Regions from separate parts of the Psychrobacter sp. PSP genome, predicted to be linked through region 1. Evidence: riboswitches for the same ligand, from Rfam matches in the RefSeq annotation. Region 1 holds a riboswitch; the other holds the start of a gene.
The links. Region 1 has a riboswitch for thiamine pyrophosphate ahead of HL061_RS10465 (ABC transporter substrate-binding protein). Riboswitches for the same ligand answer to the same signal wherever they lie in the genome.
Positions count from the first base shown of each region.

Region 2: it holds a riboswitch for thiamine pyrophosphate, as region 1 does, so the genes downstream of both, thiC (phosphomethylpyrimidine synthase ThiC) here and HL061_RS10465 (ABC transporter substrate-binding protein) in region 1, are expected to answer to the same signal.

Region 1 is NZ_JABLTF010000020.1:138,408-146,161, forward strand. Features, by position in the region: gene HL061_RS10450 (valine--tRNA ligase) at 1-94, shown strand, start outside; gene HL061_RS10455 (hypothetical protein) at 461-1,039, shown strand; gene HL061_RS10460 (DUF262 domain-containing protein) at 1,042-2,148, shown strand; gene HL061_RS10465 (ABC transporter substrate-binding protein) at 2,251-3,147, opposite strand; TPP riboswitch at 3,299-3,416, opposite strand; gene HL061_RS10470 (YbaN family protein) at 3,976-4,401, shown strand; gene HL061_RS10475 (cold-shock protein) at 4,635-4,844, shown strand; gene HL061_RS10480 (YeiH family putative sulfate export transporter) at 5,033-6,157, opposite strand; gene HL061_RS10485 (LysR substrate-binding domain-containing protein) at 6,380-7,315, shown strand; gene HL061_RS10490 (universal stress protein) at 7,415-7,754, opposite strand, start outside.
Region 2 is NZ_JABLTF010000017.1:80,656-88,409, reverse strand. Features, by position in the region: gene HL061_RS07985 (hypothetical protein) at 1-840, shown strand, start outside; gene HL061_RS07980 (fructose bisphosphate aldolase) at 1,018-1,908, shown strand; gene thiC (phosphomethylpyrimidine synthase ThiC) at 1,983-4,109, opposite strand; TPP riboswitch at 4,356-4,511, opposite strand; gene pstS (phosphate ABC transporter substrate-binding protein PstS) at 4,804-5,976, shown strand; gene pstC (phosphate ABC transporter permease subunit PstC) at 6,186-7,139, shown strand; gene pstA (phosphate ABC transporter permease PstA) at 7,230-7,754, shown strand, end outside.

The sequences.
Region 1 (7,754 bases):
GCAAGTGGTCGAAAGCGAGAAGGCGAAACTGGCTGAGTTAGAGGGGCAGTTGACCGCGATGACGGCGCAGATGGAGCAGTTGAAGGCGTTGTAATGAAACGGTTGTAATAATCTAATAATGATAAAAAACGCCTCTGTAATGGAGGCGTTTTTTGATTGGAAGATATGATACGAATAGGTAAGAAGTAGTTTATTTGTGATGAATGACAAGCTACACTAGTAAACAACATAATTATAGAAATTTGTTATTTTATACTTGATAAGACAATCTAATGCTTCTCATACCACCTAAATAAAAGGTAGGTATACGATGTATGAGGCGATATTATCAACTGGTCTGGCTCAGAGATTACAAAGATAAACAATAGTATGTTTTTTCTATTAACAAATCGTTTTTGAAGCTATAATTTCTTTAGATACTCTTGACCACGACATATTTATTTGAACAAGAAGATTATTTATGCAATACAAAGAGCAGCTGACTGAATGCATTCAAAACGATATGGATTTAGATGACATAGTTAGAAGATTTTTTATAGTACACCCTACATTTGCTTTTAATGACTTAGTTAAAGCTGACGATATACTTAACAAGGTTAGTCTTGAGTTTGATGTTCCTATAAATGATATTTTAGTTTGTGGATCGGCAAAGATAGGGTTTAGCTTAAAAAGCGGGCAACCGTATAAGCCAGGAGAGTCAGATCTTGATTTAGCCATTATCAACAATGAGATGTATTGTAGAATCTTTAATAAAGTGTTGACTGAAACTAGAAATTATTCTAGAAGAGATCTGTTTCAGAGTAAGGAGTGTTTAGAAAGGTATCAGTATGGTATTAAGTTAGGTATGATTAATTATAACTTCTTACCTAATATTGAGTTAAAAAGTGAGTTAACTAGTTTTTTTGATAGTTTATCAATCAATTATAGAGATCTTTTCTCAAGTATTTCTTGTTGTTTCTATATGTCGGAAAGTAATTTTAAGCAAAAGCAAATAAACGGTTTGCACAGTTGGAAAACAGATAATTTTATTAGGGAGTAATCGTGATAGCCTATCAAATCAGGTCAGTTCAGCTAATTAATCTTGTTAGAGATATAAAAAATGGAAACCTAATTACTAATGCTTATTTTCAAAGAAATCTCGTTTGGAGAGAGGTTAATAAAAAAGAGTTAATTAAAACAGTTCTAGATGGTTATCCCTTTCCATTGATATTTATTTCTAAGGGGGAGATTGACGTGGAAAGAATGATATCGACCTCCTGTATTGTTGATGGTCAACAAAGGTCTAATGCGATTGTTTCTTTTGTAAATAACGAATATCATATAGATGGTAGATATTTCAAAGATTTTAGCGAAGATGAAAAAGCTAATTTCTTCAAATATGAGATACCAGTATGTGAGCTAGATATTAAAAATACTGACCCTAGACTATTGGATATATTCCAAAGAATTAATAGAACTTCAGACTCTCTTACTGGTATAGAGAAAAAAGCTTCTGAATACGGTGCATCTTATTTCATGCTAGTGTGTCAAATGCTATGTAATCAAATAGATGTAAATTTAGCTGATAAAGATAATGAAGATTTCAAACTTGACCCTAATATACCAGAAAGCTTTTTGAACTGGGCTAGAGATAAAACAAATAGCTGTGAGAACATACAAAAATTACTTACTGATGAAAGAATATTTTCTATAAGAGAAATTTCTAGAAAAGTTAATCTTCAGTACACCTTGAATATTGTCTCTACATATTTAGCAGGTTTTTATACTAGAAATGATAAAGTAGATGAATACCTGTTGCTTTACTTGGAAGACTTCAATATGAAAGATGAGATTGTAAATAGATTTGAAAAAGTAGCTGAGTTCTATCTAAGACTTGAGTTAGATGATAAATCAATGTGGTTTAACAAAGCTAATATGTTCTCATTGTTCATTGCTCTTGCTAATTATAGTGAATTAGATAGCTTGGATATATCGAAATTTAGTGAAATATTGAACCAATTTGACAGTTTGGATGTATATGATCATGAATATATGGTTTGGGCTAAAGAGGGAGTTAATAATCTCAAGGAAAGAAGAGGTAGACACAAAATAATTATGAAATATATTTTGAACATACCAGACATACAAGAAGAGTCATTTAAGGATTAACATAATTAAAACTATATGAAAATTTAAGCTGATAACAAAAACCGCCACACCAAACACTATGGCGGTTTTTTATCACTTAAAATATCTTAAACTCTAAAGTATCTACAATGCCCACAGCGACTGGTACTGCTCATCAGTCAACGTCACAATATCGATCTCGGCCAGCATCTCGCGTAGCTCTTGCCACTTACTCGCATCAGGTGTGATCGGTGTAATCAATCTGCCTAACGTATTATCAATAATCGCATCCATCAGCGTATCCGCCTCAGTTTTACTATAGTCATAATACATGCGGCGCGCAGACTCAGGCTCATTTTTACACAGCTCTGTCATCTGATTTGTCACTTGGATAAAAGTATCTATCGCGTCTTTTTTCGCGCTATAGATCTCATCAGTTGTGAGGATTTCTAACGCCGAAAAGTTCGGATAAGGTGACAGATGCTGATCGATAAACGTAAAGTCTAGCCCTTCATGAGTCGCCTCAACCCCTTCAAAGTTATAAAAGCACAGCCATGCACCATCGAGACTTGGGTCTTCTTGCAGGTTTTTTATATGGTAAAAGTCTTTTTGTACAAAGCTCACATTGTCACGGCTGATAGTGAAGCCATTTTTTTTGGCATAGCGCGCTAATATCTCAAAGCCAATACGATTGGTTTTTTCTTCAGCAGCAGGGGTGCAAATGCGAATCGGTTGATTGTTTTTGAGCTTATCCATACTGGACTGCTGCATCAATATGCCGCCATCGGTCTCAAAAAAACAGCCAAGCGCACGCAGATTCGGCGCGTAATGCTCAAACAGATGAATCGGCTCATTCACATGCAGATCGATACTTTGGTTTTGCAATTCAGCAAAGCCATCATAGTGGTCATCAGGCTCGATAATAGTGATATCTAGCCCTGCCTGCTCATATGCGCCTGTGGTCATACCCGCGATAAAAGGTAGGTGATCAGGGTTTAAGAACCATTCGAGGGTAAGGGTCAATTTGGTGGTCGGCTGCATGGTTGTTTCCTTATTAATGATAGAAAACAATCAGACTGATGCTGTTTAAACAAAACAAAAAAGGCAAAACAAGAAAGGCAAAATCTCAACATGTAAGGCGCTATCAGATCAGCGCGTCAGGTAGAGATTTCTCTTATTTATAGACTGCTTAGGGTCTGTCATGCTTGTTTCCTACGTCAGTGCTAACTGCTTCAGGTTCACGGGTGTGTCTCAGCGATGGTTTTAACAATCGTTACAAGGTTAAAAGCAAAGCACCCCGACAAGGTTAAGTGGTGCTGCATTATTTTTGATCAGTACTGCTAATGGCTATTATCGATAGCTACTGCATCATCATATAGTGAAACCATTATAAAAATGGTATAGCAAGATTAAACGCTATTTTTCGCAGCCTCTGGAGACGCAGTCACAGCAAGCAAGAAAAGTAGCATTTAATCGAGCGCGTTTCCTATGCTGCATCAATTTTATTGAGGTTCTACTATAGACGACTTGTAAGCGGCGATGCAAGCGTACAAGGAATGACAATGAAAGGTGATGACTGACGCTCGTTAACCGCCCTTTATAACAGTTCACATTTGTGTTGGCTTTTTATAAGCGCTTTCAATCTTATAAGCGCTTGCAATCGACGTGTTAATAGAAGAGCGCAGTATTTGTCATTGGTACTTACCCAATCACTAACCAACGATACTGATCGATAGCAAAAAGCTTGTATAAATGGGCTTGTACAATTTTTGGTGATATTGCATGCTTGGTTATTCATACAAGTAGCTATGTAAATACTTTTGATGGCTACCAAAATCATTCACCGCACCGTCCATCGACATCACTTATATGACCCATAATAAAAAAGCGTTTTATCATAGGCCTAAGACCAACCAATCTAGAAGTCCAATGATACGCTGGACCTTTGTGACGCTTGGCTGGGTGTTTTTTGTCTTAGGGATTATCGGTATTTTATTGCCTGTGATGCCGACTGCGCCTTTTATACTACTTGCAGCAGGCTGCTGGGCGCGTAGCTCTAAGCGCTTTCATTTTTGGCTGATCAATCACAAATACTTCGGCAAATACGTCCGTGATTGGGAAGAAAATCATGCAGTACCGCTCTATGCTAAGTGGCTTGCGACCATCATGATGGCGATATCGACTGCCATGTTGTTTTATCGTCTGCCCGCTGATATGACATGGGCGGCATGGCTGGTAGCACTGGTCTGTAGCGGGGTTGCCGTCTATTTGTTTCGTCTGCCAAATGCCAAATAAAGTCGCCAATATAGGGCAATAGTTAAGTCCAGTTACATAAAACCTGAGATAAGGCTTGCGATACTAGGATGTTCCCCCTATAATACATCCAAGCTTAAGAGCAGTTCTGCACCAAATCATTACCTCGTAGTATTAGTTATAATCCTTCGTTTTAATATTTATCGTTCAGTAGCTATTTGCAAGCGTTATCGGTCTATTAGACCACAAATAAATTAAATATCAGGGTTATGACTATGTCAGACGTTCAAAAAGGTACAGTTAAGTGGTTCAACGAAGCTAAAGGTTTTGGTTTCATCGCTCCAGAAAACGGCGCAGACGTTTTCGCTCATTACAGCGAAATCTCAGGCTCAGGTTTCAAAACTTTGGCTGAAGGCCAAGAAGTTGAGTTCACTGTAACTCAAGGCCAAAAAGGCCCACAAGCACATAACATCGTTGCTATCTAATTTGTCTTTATAGACAGATAGATAAAAAGATGTAAAAAAGCGAACCTTAGGGTTCGTTTTTTTTTTTCGTCTGTGATTTGGTATTAAATGAAACGACAGATATAAAAATGCCTCCGACTATATGGATAGTTAGAGGCATTTTTGTACTGGGTACTGAGGTAAGTCAATAAGCATGAGCAATTGACTTATTATATAAAGCTAATACCGATATTGATCAGACCACCGCCCAATATCAACCAGCCAAACATCACCGCACCCAATACCAGAGGTTTGACGCCAGCTTGCTTGATCGCGCTTAGATGCGTGGTTAGACCTAGCGCAAACATCGCCATCGTAAGCAGTACGTCATCTAGTCTCACCATACTACGCTCAATGCTTGCAGACATTGGCACCCAAGTATGTAATAAGACGATACCGATAAAAATAAACGCAAACCATGGCACTTTGACTTGCTTGACGCGGCTCATAAATGATGCTGTCTCGCTTTTACTACCTTCATGTTCTATAGCGGCATTATCTACGGAGCGATCTTTGGTTAGCGCAAATGAGAGCACAAGTAAGAAAGGTGCGAGCATCATCACCCGTATCATTTTGGTCACGACAGCAGTGTCGCCAATCTCAGTATTGATGGCATTGCCTGCGACCACGACTTGCGCCACTTCATGTACGGTTGAGCCCGTGTACATGCCGTACTGCTGGGCACTAAGCCAAGGCTGCAACCAACCAAGCTGATAGAGAAAAGGATAGAGCAGCATGGACATGGTGCCAAAGACCACGACCGTCGCCACAGCAATAGTCACTTTATGTGCTTGAGCTTTGACCACTGGCTCTGCAGCAATGACAGCCGCCGCCCCGCAGATACTCGCGCCTGAGCCGATGAGTATAACGGTTTCTTTATCGACTTTTAGCCATCTGGTGCCGATCCAATAGGTCAGTATAAAGGTTGACGTCAGGACGAGAGCATCGGTCATAATCGCTGGCATACCAACGCTCGCCACTTGCGTCATGGTCAGCTTGAACCCATAAAACATGATCGCAAGTCGTAAAATTTGACCTTTTGCAAAAGCGACTCCACTACCTAAGCGTTCAGCAAAATTTGGATAGACGGTGTTGCCCAAGACCATACCCAGCAAAATCGCGAGCGTTAAAGAGGATAAGCCAACGATACGTCCGTTCGACCACGCATCCAAACGCGTATCTAACCATAGACAGAATGCACTACCGATCAGTACCACAGCCAAACCAGCCAAGTGGCGTTGGCTTGGAATGTAGTTACTCACTGAACGACTGACTGATTTGGCTAGTGTATGCATAAGAGGCATATCCTATTACTGATATTAAAATAAGCATAAGCTTATGAGTAGACAGTATAAGCTGACTATATTTATAATAAAAACAGATTAATAAGATATAAACTATCGATATTTTAGGTTAGTGTTTACGGTAGAAATAGATATACCGCGCATGAGTAGCAAAAAAAGACATGTATAGCGAATAAGACAGGCTAAAAAATGACATAAGGCATCATCAATAACATGAAAAAATCTGTACAGACATTGCCAAAGATTACACTTAAGCAGCTCGCTGTTTTTGTCAGTATTTACCAGACAGGTAGCACCAGCCGTGCCAGTGAAGAGATGCATTTATCACAGTCGGCGGTCAGCAGTGCGCTGACAGAGCTTGAGTCTAGATTACAGATGCCATTGTTTGAGCGCGTCGGTCGCAGGCTTAATCAGCATCCCAATGCCCATCCTATTTATATACAGGCACAGGCTATCTTGGGTCAATCGCTCACGCTTGAACATTATCACCAATATCAAGCGAGGCAGATACATATCGGGGCGAGTACCACGATTGGCAATTACGTGCTGCCATCATTGCTTGGTAAGTTATATGAGGCGCTACCAGATGCCAATGTCGATATGTATATTGCCAATACTCAGGAGGTGGTGAGTGAGGTTGAGCAGCTCAATATCGATATTGCTTTAGTAGAAGGGATGCCGCGTCCGATAGACATGAAAGCCATTGAGCAGCGCGAATGGCGAACGGATACGCTGATGATATTTGCCAAACGTGATAGTAAATGGTTAAAGAACGTCGCTATCTATAGCCAAGATAAGGGCTGCTATCAGCTGACTATTAATCAGCTAGCACAGTTGCCGCTACTCGTACGTGAGGCAGGGTCGGGCACACGGCAGATTATCGATGAGCAGTTGCTAAAGTATCTACCCAATGCAGAAGTGGTAAAGGCCATACACCAATCAGAAGCCATCAAACATATGGTGAGTGCAGATATTGGTCTTGGCTGCCTATCGCAGCATGTGATTGAGACAGAATTGGCAACAGGTGAGCTGGTGCAAGTAAGCGTTGCAGGAATCGATCTATCGCGGACATGGTGGCTGGTCTGGCACAAAGCCCGTCATCAAAGCCCCATTTGGCAGACGTTTATAGATATTATCCAACAAGATTAACTGAGATAATGTCAAAATGTGAGGAGTAAAAAAGCGCCGTATTAATCATGATAGGGCGCTTTTTGTTAACTGATAATTCCATATAGCCAAAGCAAATTGCTACGTCGAAACCGGTTTGTCGAGTCTTACGACCAAGCTGTCGCAAGGTACGTTAGGCAAGATATTATCTGCTGTCGCGCCACTGATCCATGCGGCAATACCAGTGCGCTTATGGCGACCGATGACCAACAGATCGACGTCGTGTTTATGACAGTAGCTGACAATACCTTCACTGCTAGAGATAGCGGTAGTGACTTCTGACGTTGCCGCATTGAGCTGGTTGCGTTCAAGGAATTGCGCCAGTTTTGCCCGTGCTTCTTGGCAGCGTTCGTCATCAATCTCATCATAAAGACTTGACGCAGGTACCAGCTCATAGCCGAAGCCCACCATGGTATCTTTG
Region 2 (7,754 bases), on a different contig from region 1:
CTAACCATTGCGGTGCTGTGTAGCGTCGCTGTTTCAGTGCTTTTAAAAATACTACGCCAAAAGAAAATGGATATTCGTCAGACCATTGTCGCAGGTTATCCCGTCGCTTTTTTACTGACTTGGCTTTTATTAAAGCCCGATGTCGGCGCCATACATGCGCTAGACAGTGCTTGGGGCATCATCATCGCGCTTGGGATCTTGCTACCGGCCGTGTTTATTATCCTTGGACGTGCTATTGAGGCGGTGGGTATGGTGGCAACGGATGCCTCCCAGCGCTTATCATTGATTATTCCGATCATTGCCGCTTTTTTGCTATTTGGTGAGGTGCTGACAGGTACGCGTGTGCTGGGATTGGCACTTGGCTTTTTGGCACTAGGAGCACTGGTTTATCGACCACAGCAGACAGATACCCCTAAGCAAACAAAATACACACCGCTGTGGTTATTCGGTGTATGGGCGGGTTACGGCATCATCGATATCTTGTTTAAGCAGGTTGCCAAGCAGGGTACTGCTTTTCCGTTGACACTGTTTGTGAGCTTTGGAGTCGCAGGTTTATTATTACTCGTCTATCTGCTCGTCACTCGGGTGCGCTGGCAGGCAGACGCCCTTGTCGCTGGATTGCTACTTGGCGCGCTCAACATGGGTAATATTTATGCTTATGTCAGAGCCCATCAAGTGCTCTCCGATTCATCCAGTATTGTGTTTACGGGGATGAACGTGGGTGTCATCGCAGTCGCCACATTGATCGGAGTGGGCGCGTTTAAAGAACGACTCAATCGCATCAATTTGGTGGGGTTGCTACTTGCAGTATGCTGTGTGGGCGTCTTATTTTTGGCGTGAGATAAGTTGTCCAAGGAAGGATAAAGTAGAATTTTTAGCAAAGTTGTCACGTTTTCTATATAGGCATACTTATCATCCTATGATAAGGTCATCTACAAATAGCAGACCTTATATAGGTGATAGAAAGCTTGATTTATAATGTTTAATTTCACTCAATAAAAATAGGATGTACTTTCAATGGAATACGACAATCAGTTGCAGCGCATAAAAGACGGTTCAGGGTTTATCGCTGCGCTCGACCAAAGTGGTGGCAGCACACCAAAGGCTTTAGAGAATTACGGCATCAGCGGCGATGAGTATGAGAATGATGAGGCCATGTTTGATTTGGTGCATGAGATGCGTGCCCGTATCATGACGTGCGACTGTTTTGACAATGAGCGTGTGCTTGGTGCGATCTTATTTGAAGATACCATGGAGCGTGACGTCAATGGTAAGTCGACCGCCAACTATTTGTGGGAAGACAAGCAAATCGTTCCATTCTTGAAGGTAGATAAAGGTTTGGCGGAGCAGATGAGCGGCGTCCAAGTCATGAAGCCGATGCCTAATCTAGATCTGTTGCTAGATAAAGCCAAGAACTATCCAGTATTTGGTACCAAGATGCGCTCAGTCATTTATGAGCCAAATGTCGATGGTATTGAGCTCGTTGTACAGCAGCAATTTGATGTGGCCAAGCAAATCATCTCAAAAGGCTTGATGCCAATCGTTGAACCAGAGGTCAATATTGATAGTGCCCAAAAGCATGATTGCGAAGTGCTATTAAAAGCCAATATTTTGCGTAATCTGGAACGCTTAAATGACGAACAGCAAGTAATGCTCAAGCTGACATTGCCCGAAGAAGCAGGATTTTATCAGGAACTGGTCGACCATCCAAAAGTGCTCAAAGTCGTGGCGCTATCTGGTGGTTATAGCCGCACTGATGCGTGCGCGAAGCTCAAACAAAACCCCGGTATGATTGCCAGCTTCTCGCGCGCCTTTACCGAAGGGTTGAGTAAGCAGCAAAGCGATGAAGAGTTTGCCGATACCATCAATACGTCGATTGAGGAGATTTATCAGGCGTCGAAGGTTTGATATTACTAAATACATAAACTAAAAAAGCCCAAACCTGATAGTCAGGTTTGGGCTTTTTTATTATAGTAAAAAGCTTATACCTCTTTGTATAACTGGCGTCCTTCCTTGTTGTATTTTTCCATCATCTCAGCCATGCCTTGACGGACTTCTTCAGCACTGGCTTCGCCTACTTGTCCGACCAGTTCTGTATCGACTTTTTTGATCAAATGATCATCATCGCTTAAGTCGCCTGATTGCGGCGTTACCTTTTTATTGGCGGCATCTTTGTCCAGTCCTGCTGCATACTCACGCACGTTTTGCGTAATTTTCATGGAGCAAAACTTCGGACCACACATAGAGCAAAAGTGTGCCGATTTATGCGCATCTTTTGGCAAGGTCTCATCGTGATATTCGCGCGCGGTATCAGGGTCGAGCGCCAGATTGAACTGATCATCCCAGCGGAATTCAAAGCGCGCTTTGGATAGCGCATTATCACGCGCCTGTGCACCAGGGTGACCTTTGGCAAGGTCGGCGGCGTGTGCAGCGATTTTATAGGTAATAATGCCGTCTTTGACGTCTTTTTTGTTTGGTAGCCCTAAGTGCTCTTTTGGTGTGACATAGCATAGCATCGCGGTACCAAACCAGCCAATCATCGCCGCACCAATCGCACTGGTGATATGGTCATAACCCGGGGCGATGTCAGTCGTTAATGGGCCCAAGGTATAGAAAGGCGCGTCCGCACACAGATCAAGCTGCAAGTCCATGTTTTCTTTGATACGGTTCATCGCCACGTGTCCAGGGCCTTCAATCATCACCTGTACGTCGTGCTCCCATGCCACTTTGGTCAATTCACCAAGCGTACGTAGTTCGCCAAACTGCGCCTCATCATTGGCATCTTGCAAGCAGCCGGGGCGTAGGCCATCACCTAGACTGAACGCCACATCGTATTGCTTCATAATCTCGCAGATATCTTCAAAATGCGTGTATAAAAAGCTCTCTTTGTGATGCGCCAGACACCACTGCGCCATGATAGAGCCGCCGCGTGAGACGATACCTGTCAAACGCTTTGCGGTGAGCGGTACATAGCGGAGCAGGACGCCTGCGTGAATGGTAAAGTAATCCACACCTTGCTCGGCTTGCTCAATCAAGGTATCACGGAATATCTCCCACGTCAGATCTTCAGCGACGCCATCGACTTTTTCTAAGGCTTGATAAATCGGTACGGTACCAATCGGCACAGGAGAGTTGCGGATTAGCCATTCACGAGTTTCATGAATGTGATTGCCCGTCGATAAATCCATGATGGTATCCGCGCCCCAACGCGTGGCCCATGTCATTTTGGAGACTTCTTCATCAATCGATGAGCCGAGCGCTGAGTTGCCGATATTGGCATTGATTTTTACCAAAAAGTTGCGCCCGATAATCATTGGCTCAGATTCAGGGTGGTTGATGTTGTTGGGGATAATTGCACGTCCAGCGGCTACTTCATCACGGACAAACTCAGGGGTGATAATTTTGGGCATATTGGCACCGAAGCTCTCACCCTCATGTTGACGCATGTCAGTCAGTTCATGCTGCTTTTGCGTCTCACGTATCGCAATATATTCCATCTCAGGGGTAATGATGCCGCGACGCGCGTAGTACATCTGAGTGACGTTTTTCCCTGCTTTGGCACGGCGCGGTTTGTCAATATGAGCAAACCTGAGGTTGGCAGTGCTGATATCACGAGCACGTGCTTGCCCGTATGAGCTAGACAGACCGCTTAGTTGCTCGGTATCACCGCGCTCGGCGATCCAGTTTTCACGCAGTTTGGGTAGACCGCGGGTCAGATCAATCTCGACATTGGGGTCAGTGTACACGCCTGAAGTATCGTACACATAAAAAGGCGGATTGTGCTCGCCATCCTTATCACCCGTACCGCCAACTGGCGTATCCGTTAAGCTGATTTCACGCATCGGTACTTGAATATCAGGCCGTGAGCCTTCGATATAGACTTTGCGCGAGGCGGGTAGGATACGGTGTAAGTCGCGCGCGTCTTCTTCAAAGCGTGCATCACTGGCGGCGCGGTGGGCAGGTGTCTTTAGCGCGTCGGCTTTTTTATCGGCTTTGGTGTCTGATACGAGAGGTATGTTATCGGCTGGGTTGTGCGTTTGGACTTGTGATGGCGCTGAGGCACTGTCTAAAGAGGCATTGTCAAAAGAGCTGCTGTTTGAAATAGTCATATGCTGTCCTAGCGTGTTGGTTTTTGAATAAAAGCAACACCGCCAGTAGCTGCGGGGCAAACACTCGTCATTCAGACAAATTTATATTATCAACACCTAACAGCGAGCAAAGAAATTGTCGCGGTTAATGGTCATCAAATAGTGGACGCCGCTTTCTATCTTCTCTCGTTATCTACGTATGCGGCGTGCATCGTTAGACAATAGCGATGATAAAAAAGTATTTTTACGCGTCCGTTGTCATCAATAACAACGTGCTTAAGACTTCCCTGCGTCGGTACTAACCGCATCAGGTTCGGCGGGTGATCTCTCAGCGAATGTAGATAGGTGGCTACTTTTATCAATGTTTAACTATAAACGTTTAATAAAGTAGGCCAATGCTACATCGCACCCCGAGTCTGTCAGTGTTGTAAATCTTCTTCATACTAACAAAATTCTGCGTTAACGGCTAATGGAATTTGGATGAAAATATCAGGCGCTTATTTTGCTATTTAGCATGGATACAAAGAACAGGAGTTATTGATAGTAATTAAAATTCCTTGATATTACTGATACTTAGAGGCGATTGCTAAATATTGTGTAAAGCGAATGCAGGATTTGAGAGGTTGTCATTAAACTGTCATAAAGATTTGGCAAGATAACGCTCATGTCACAAACAATGCTTTTTTATATCGTTGTTAAATTTCAGGAGTCCTACATGCGTTATTCGTTATTAGCAGTGGCCGTTAGTTGTACATTAATGCTTACGGCGTGTAATAAGTCAACAGAAACGGCAGAACCAGCTGCTGATACGACCAGTAGCGCCGCTACCACGGCTGAAACCACCACGCAGACTCAGGCAACGCCTTCTGCTGACACGGGTTTCAAATCTGCTGAAAACATTGCCATGAATATCACAGGTGCAGGCGCATCATTCCCGCAGCCGATCTATGCCAAATGGTCTTCTGACTATAACGCTGCCACAGGTGGCCAAGTCAACTATCAATCTATTGGCTCATCTGGTGGTATCAAACAAATCCAATCAAAAACCGTCGATTTTGGTGCTTCTGATGCGCCATTAACACCTGAAGAGCTTGAAGAGTCTGGTCTTATCCAGTTCCCAACCGTGATTGGTGGCGTTGTGCCAATCGTTAACATCGATGGCGTTGAGCCAGGTCAGTTGAAGCTAGATGGTGAAACCTTAGCCAATATCTATCTGGGTAAAATCAATAACTGGAATGATCCTGCGATCAAAGCCTTGAACCCAGATTTGACTTTGCCAGATGCCGCCATCACCACAGTATTCCGCTCAGATGGTTCAGGTACGACGTTTAACTTTACCGATTATCTCGCCAAGGTATCACCAGATTGGAAAGACAGCGTTGGGGTTGATAAAACGGTCAAGTGGCCAACCTCTGCGACTGGTGCAGGTGGTAAAGGTAATGAGGGCGTCTCAAGCTACGTCAACCGCATGAAAAACTCTATCGGCTATGTGGAGTATGCCTACGCCAAGCAAAACAACATGTCACATGCCGCGCTTAAAAATGCCGCGGGCAATATCGTGCAGCCATCTGCTGAAACCTTTGCCGCCGCTGGTGACATCGATTGGTCACAACAAGAAGGCTTTTATAAAGTCATCACCAACTCTGAGACGGATCAAGCATGGCCAATCGCTGCTGCTACTTTCATCTTAGTACACAAGCAACCAGAGAATCCTCAGCAAGTCGCTGGCGTGTTGAACTTCTTTGACTGGGCGTATACCCAAGGTGATGATGATGCCATGGCGCTAGACTATGTCCCATTCTCTGATACAGCAGTGGCTCTATTCAAAGAGAAATGGAATGAGGTCAAAGGTAGCGATGGACAGCCTGTTTATAAGCCAGCGCAATAAACGATCTGTACAAGCTGCTTAATGACTTTTTGATTTCCTCTTAAGCCACTATTCTCCGGTAGTGGTTTGAGAGGTTTTATCACAGCAAATTTGACCAAAACACTAATCGCTATATTTCACGATAATCATTAGTCAAGTTGCGTTTGCTGTCATAAAACGAAATGAACACCCTGATTTTTTGAATTCACCCATTCAATGCTGAGACACTTATGACAGACTTAAGGTCCCAACTGGCTAAACAAAAACGTTACGACGCTTTATTTGTCAATTCTACCAAAGCGTTTGCCATACTCGTCCTCCTATCGTTAGGGGGCATTTTGGTGTCTCTGATTGTTGGGGCGTGGCCGAGTATCCAAGAGTTTGGTCTGGGGTTTTATAGCAGTAATAATTGGGATACGGTTTCCAATGAGTACGGGGCACTCGCGCCTATTTATGGCACCTTGGTGACGTCATTTATCGCGATTGTTATCGCTGTACCAGTCAGTTTTGGTATTGCGATATTTTTGACCGAAATGTGTCCAAAGTTCCTCAAAAAACCGCTTGGCATTGCCATTGAGCTGTTGGCAGGTATTCCTTCTATCATTTATGGGATGTGGGGCTTGTTTGTCTTTGCGCCTTTCTTTGGTGAGCATATTCAGCCATGGTTTATTGAGCATGTGGGCCCGCTACCTATCATCGGTAAGCTGTTTACAGGCGCACCCATGGGACTAGGGATGTTTACCGCGTCCTTGGTACTTGCCATCATGATTATCCCTTTTATCGCTGCCACCATGCGTGATGTTTTCTCTGTGGTGCCAGATCTACTCAAAGAGTCGGCCTACGGTATGGGTGCGACGACGTGGGAAGTGATGTTCAAGATTATCTTGCCTTATACCAAAGCGGGTGTCGTTGGCGGCGTGATTTTGGGACTGGGTCGTGCGCTCGGTGAGACCATGGCAGTGACTTTCTTGATCGGTAATGCGTTCAATATCAGCCCAAGTCTATTTACTTCTGGTGTGACCATCACCTCAGCATTGGCCAATGAGTTTGCCGAAGCGTCAAGTGAGCTGCATCTAGCATCTTTACTACATCTGGGCTTAATCTTGTTTATTATCACCTTCATCGTGCTGTCGTTGGCCAAACTGATGCTCATGCGCATGGATCACAAAGCAGGTAACCGATAAGCCTAAGCATGGTTATTGGATCTCGATTGATATTGATAAAAGATATGGGAAATAAATAGTATGGCTGCTAACAATGCGATGAATGCGCCCATGACCACCAAGCCAAGCAGCGTGGGGCGTTACAACAAGAGTCTGTACAACAAACGTCGCTGGATGAATAAGCTGGGTTTGGGGTTTGCCATGTCAGCCATGGTGTTTGGCTTATTTTGGTTATCATGGATCTTGGTGACGCTGTTTATTGAAGGCTTCCAAGGCATGGTGCAGCTGCCAATTTTTACCGCTGACACGCCACCGCCGATGAGTCCAGGTGGTTTGCGCAATGCGATCGTGGGTTCTGCCATGCTGGCGTTTTCAGGGTTGTTCATCGGCGCACCCATCGGGCTTATGACTGGTATTTATTTGTCTGAGTTTTCTAGAGGCAGTATGCTTGGCCAAGTGACGCGCTTTTTGAACGATATTTTATTATCGGCACCATCCATTGTCATTGGTCTGTTTATATATGCTTTAATGGTCAAAGGTCAAAGTTTCTCTGGTTGGGCAGGCGCATTGGCATTGGCATTGATTGTCATTCCAGTCGTCGTACGTACCACAGAGAATATGCTGAATCTGGTACCC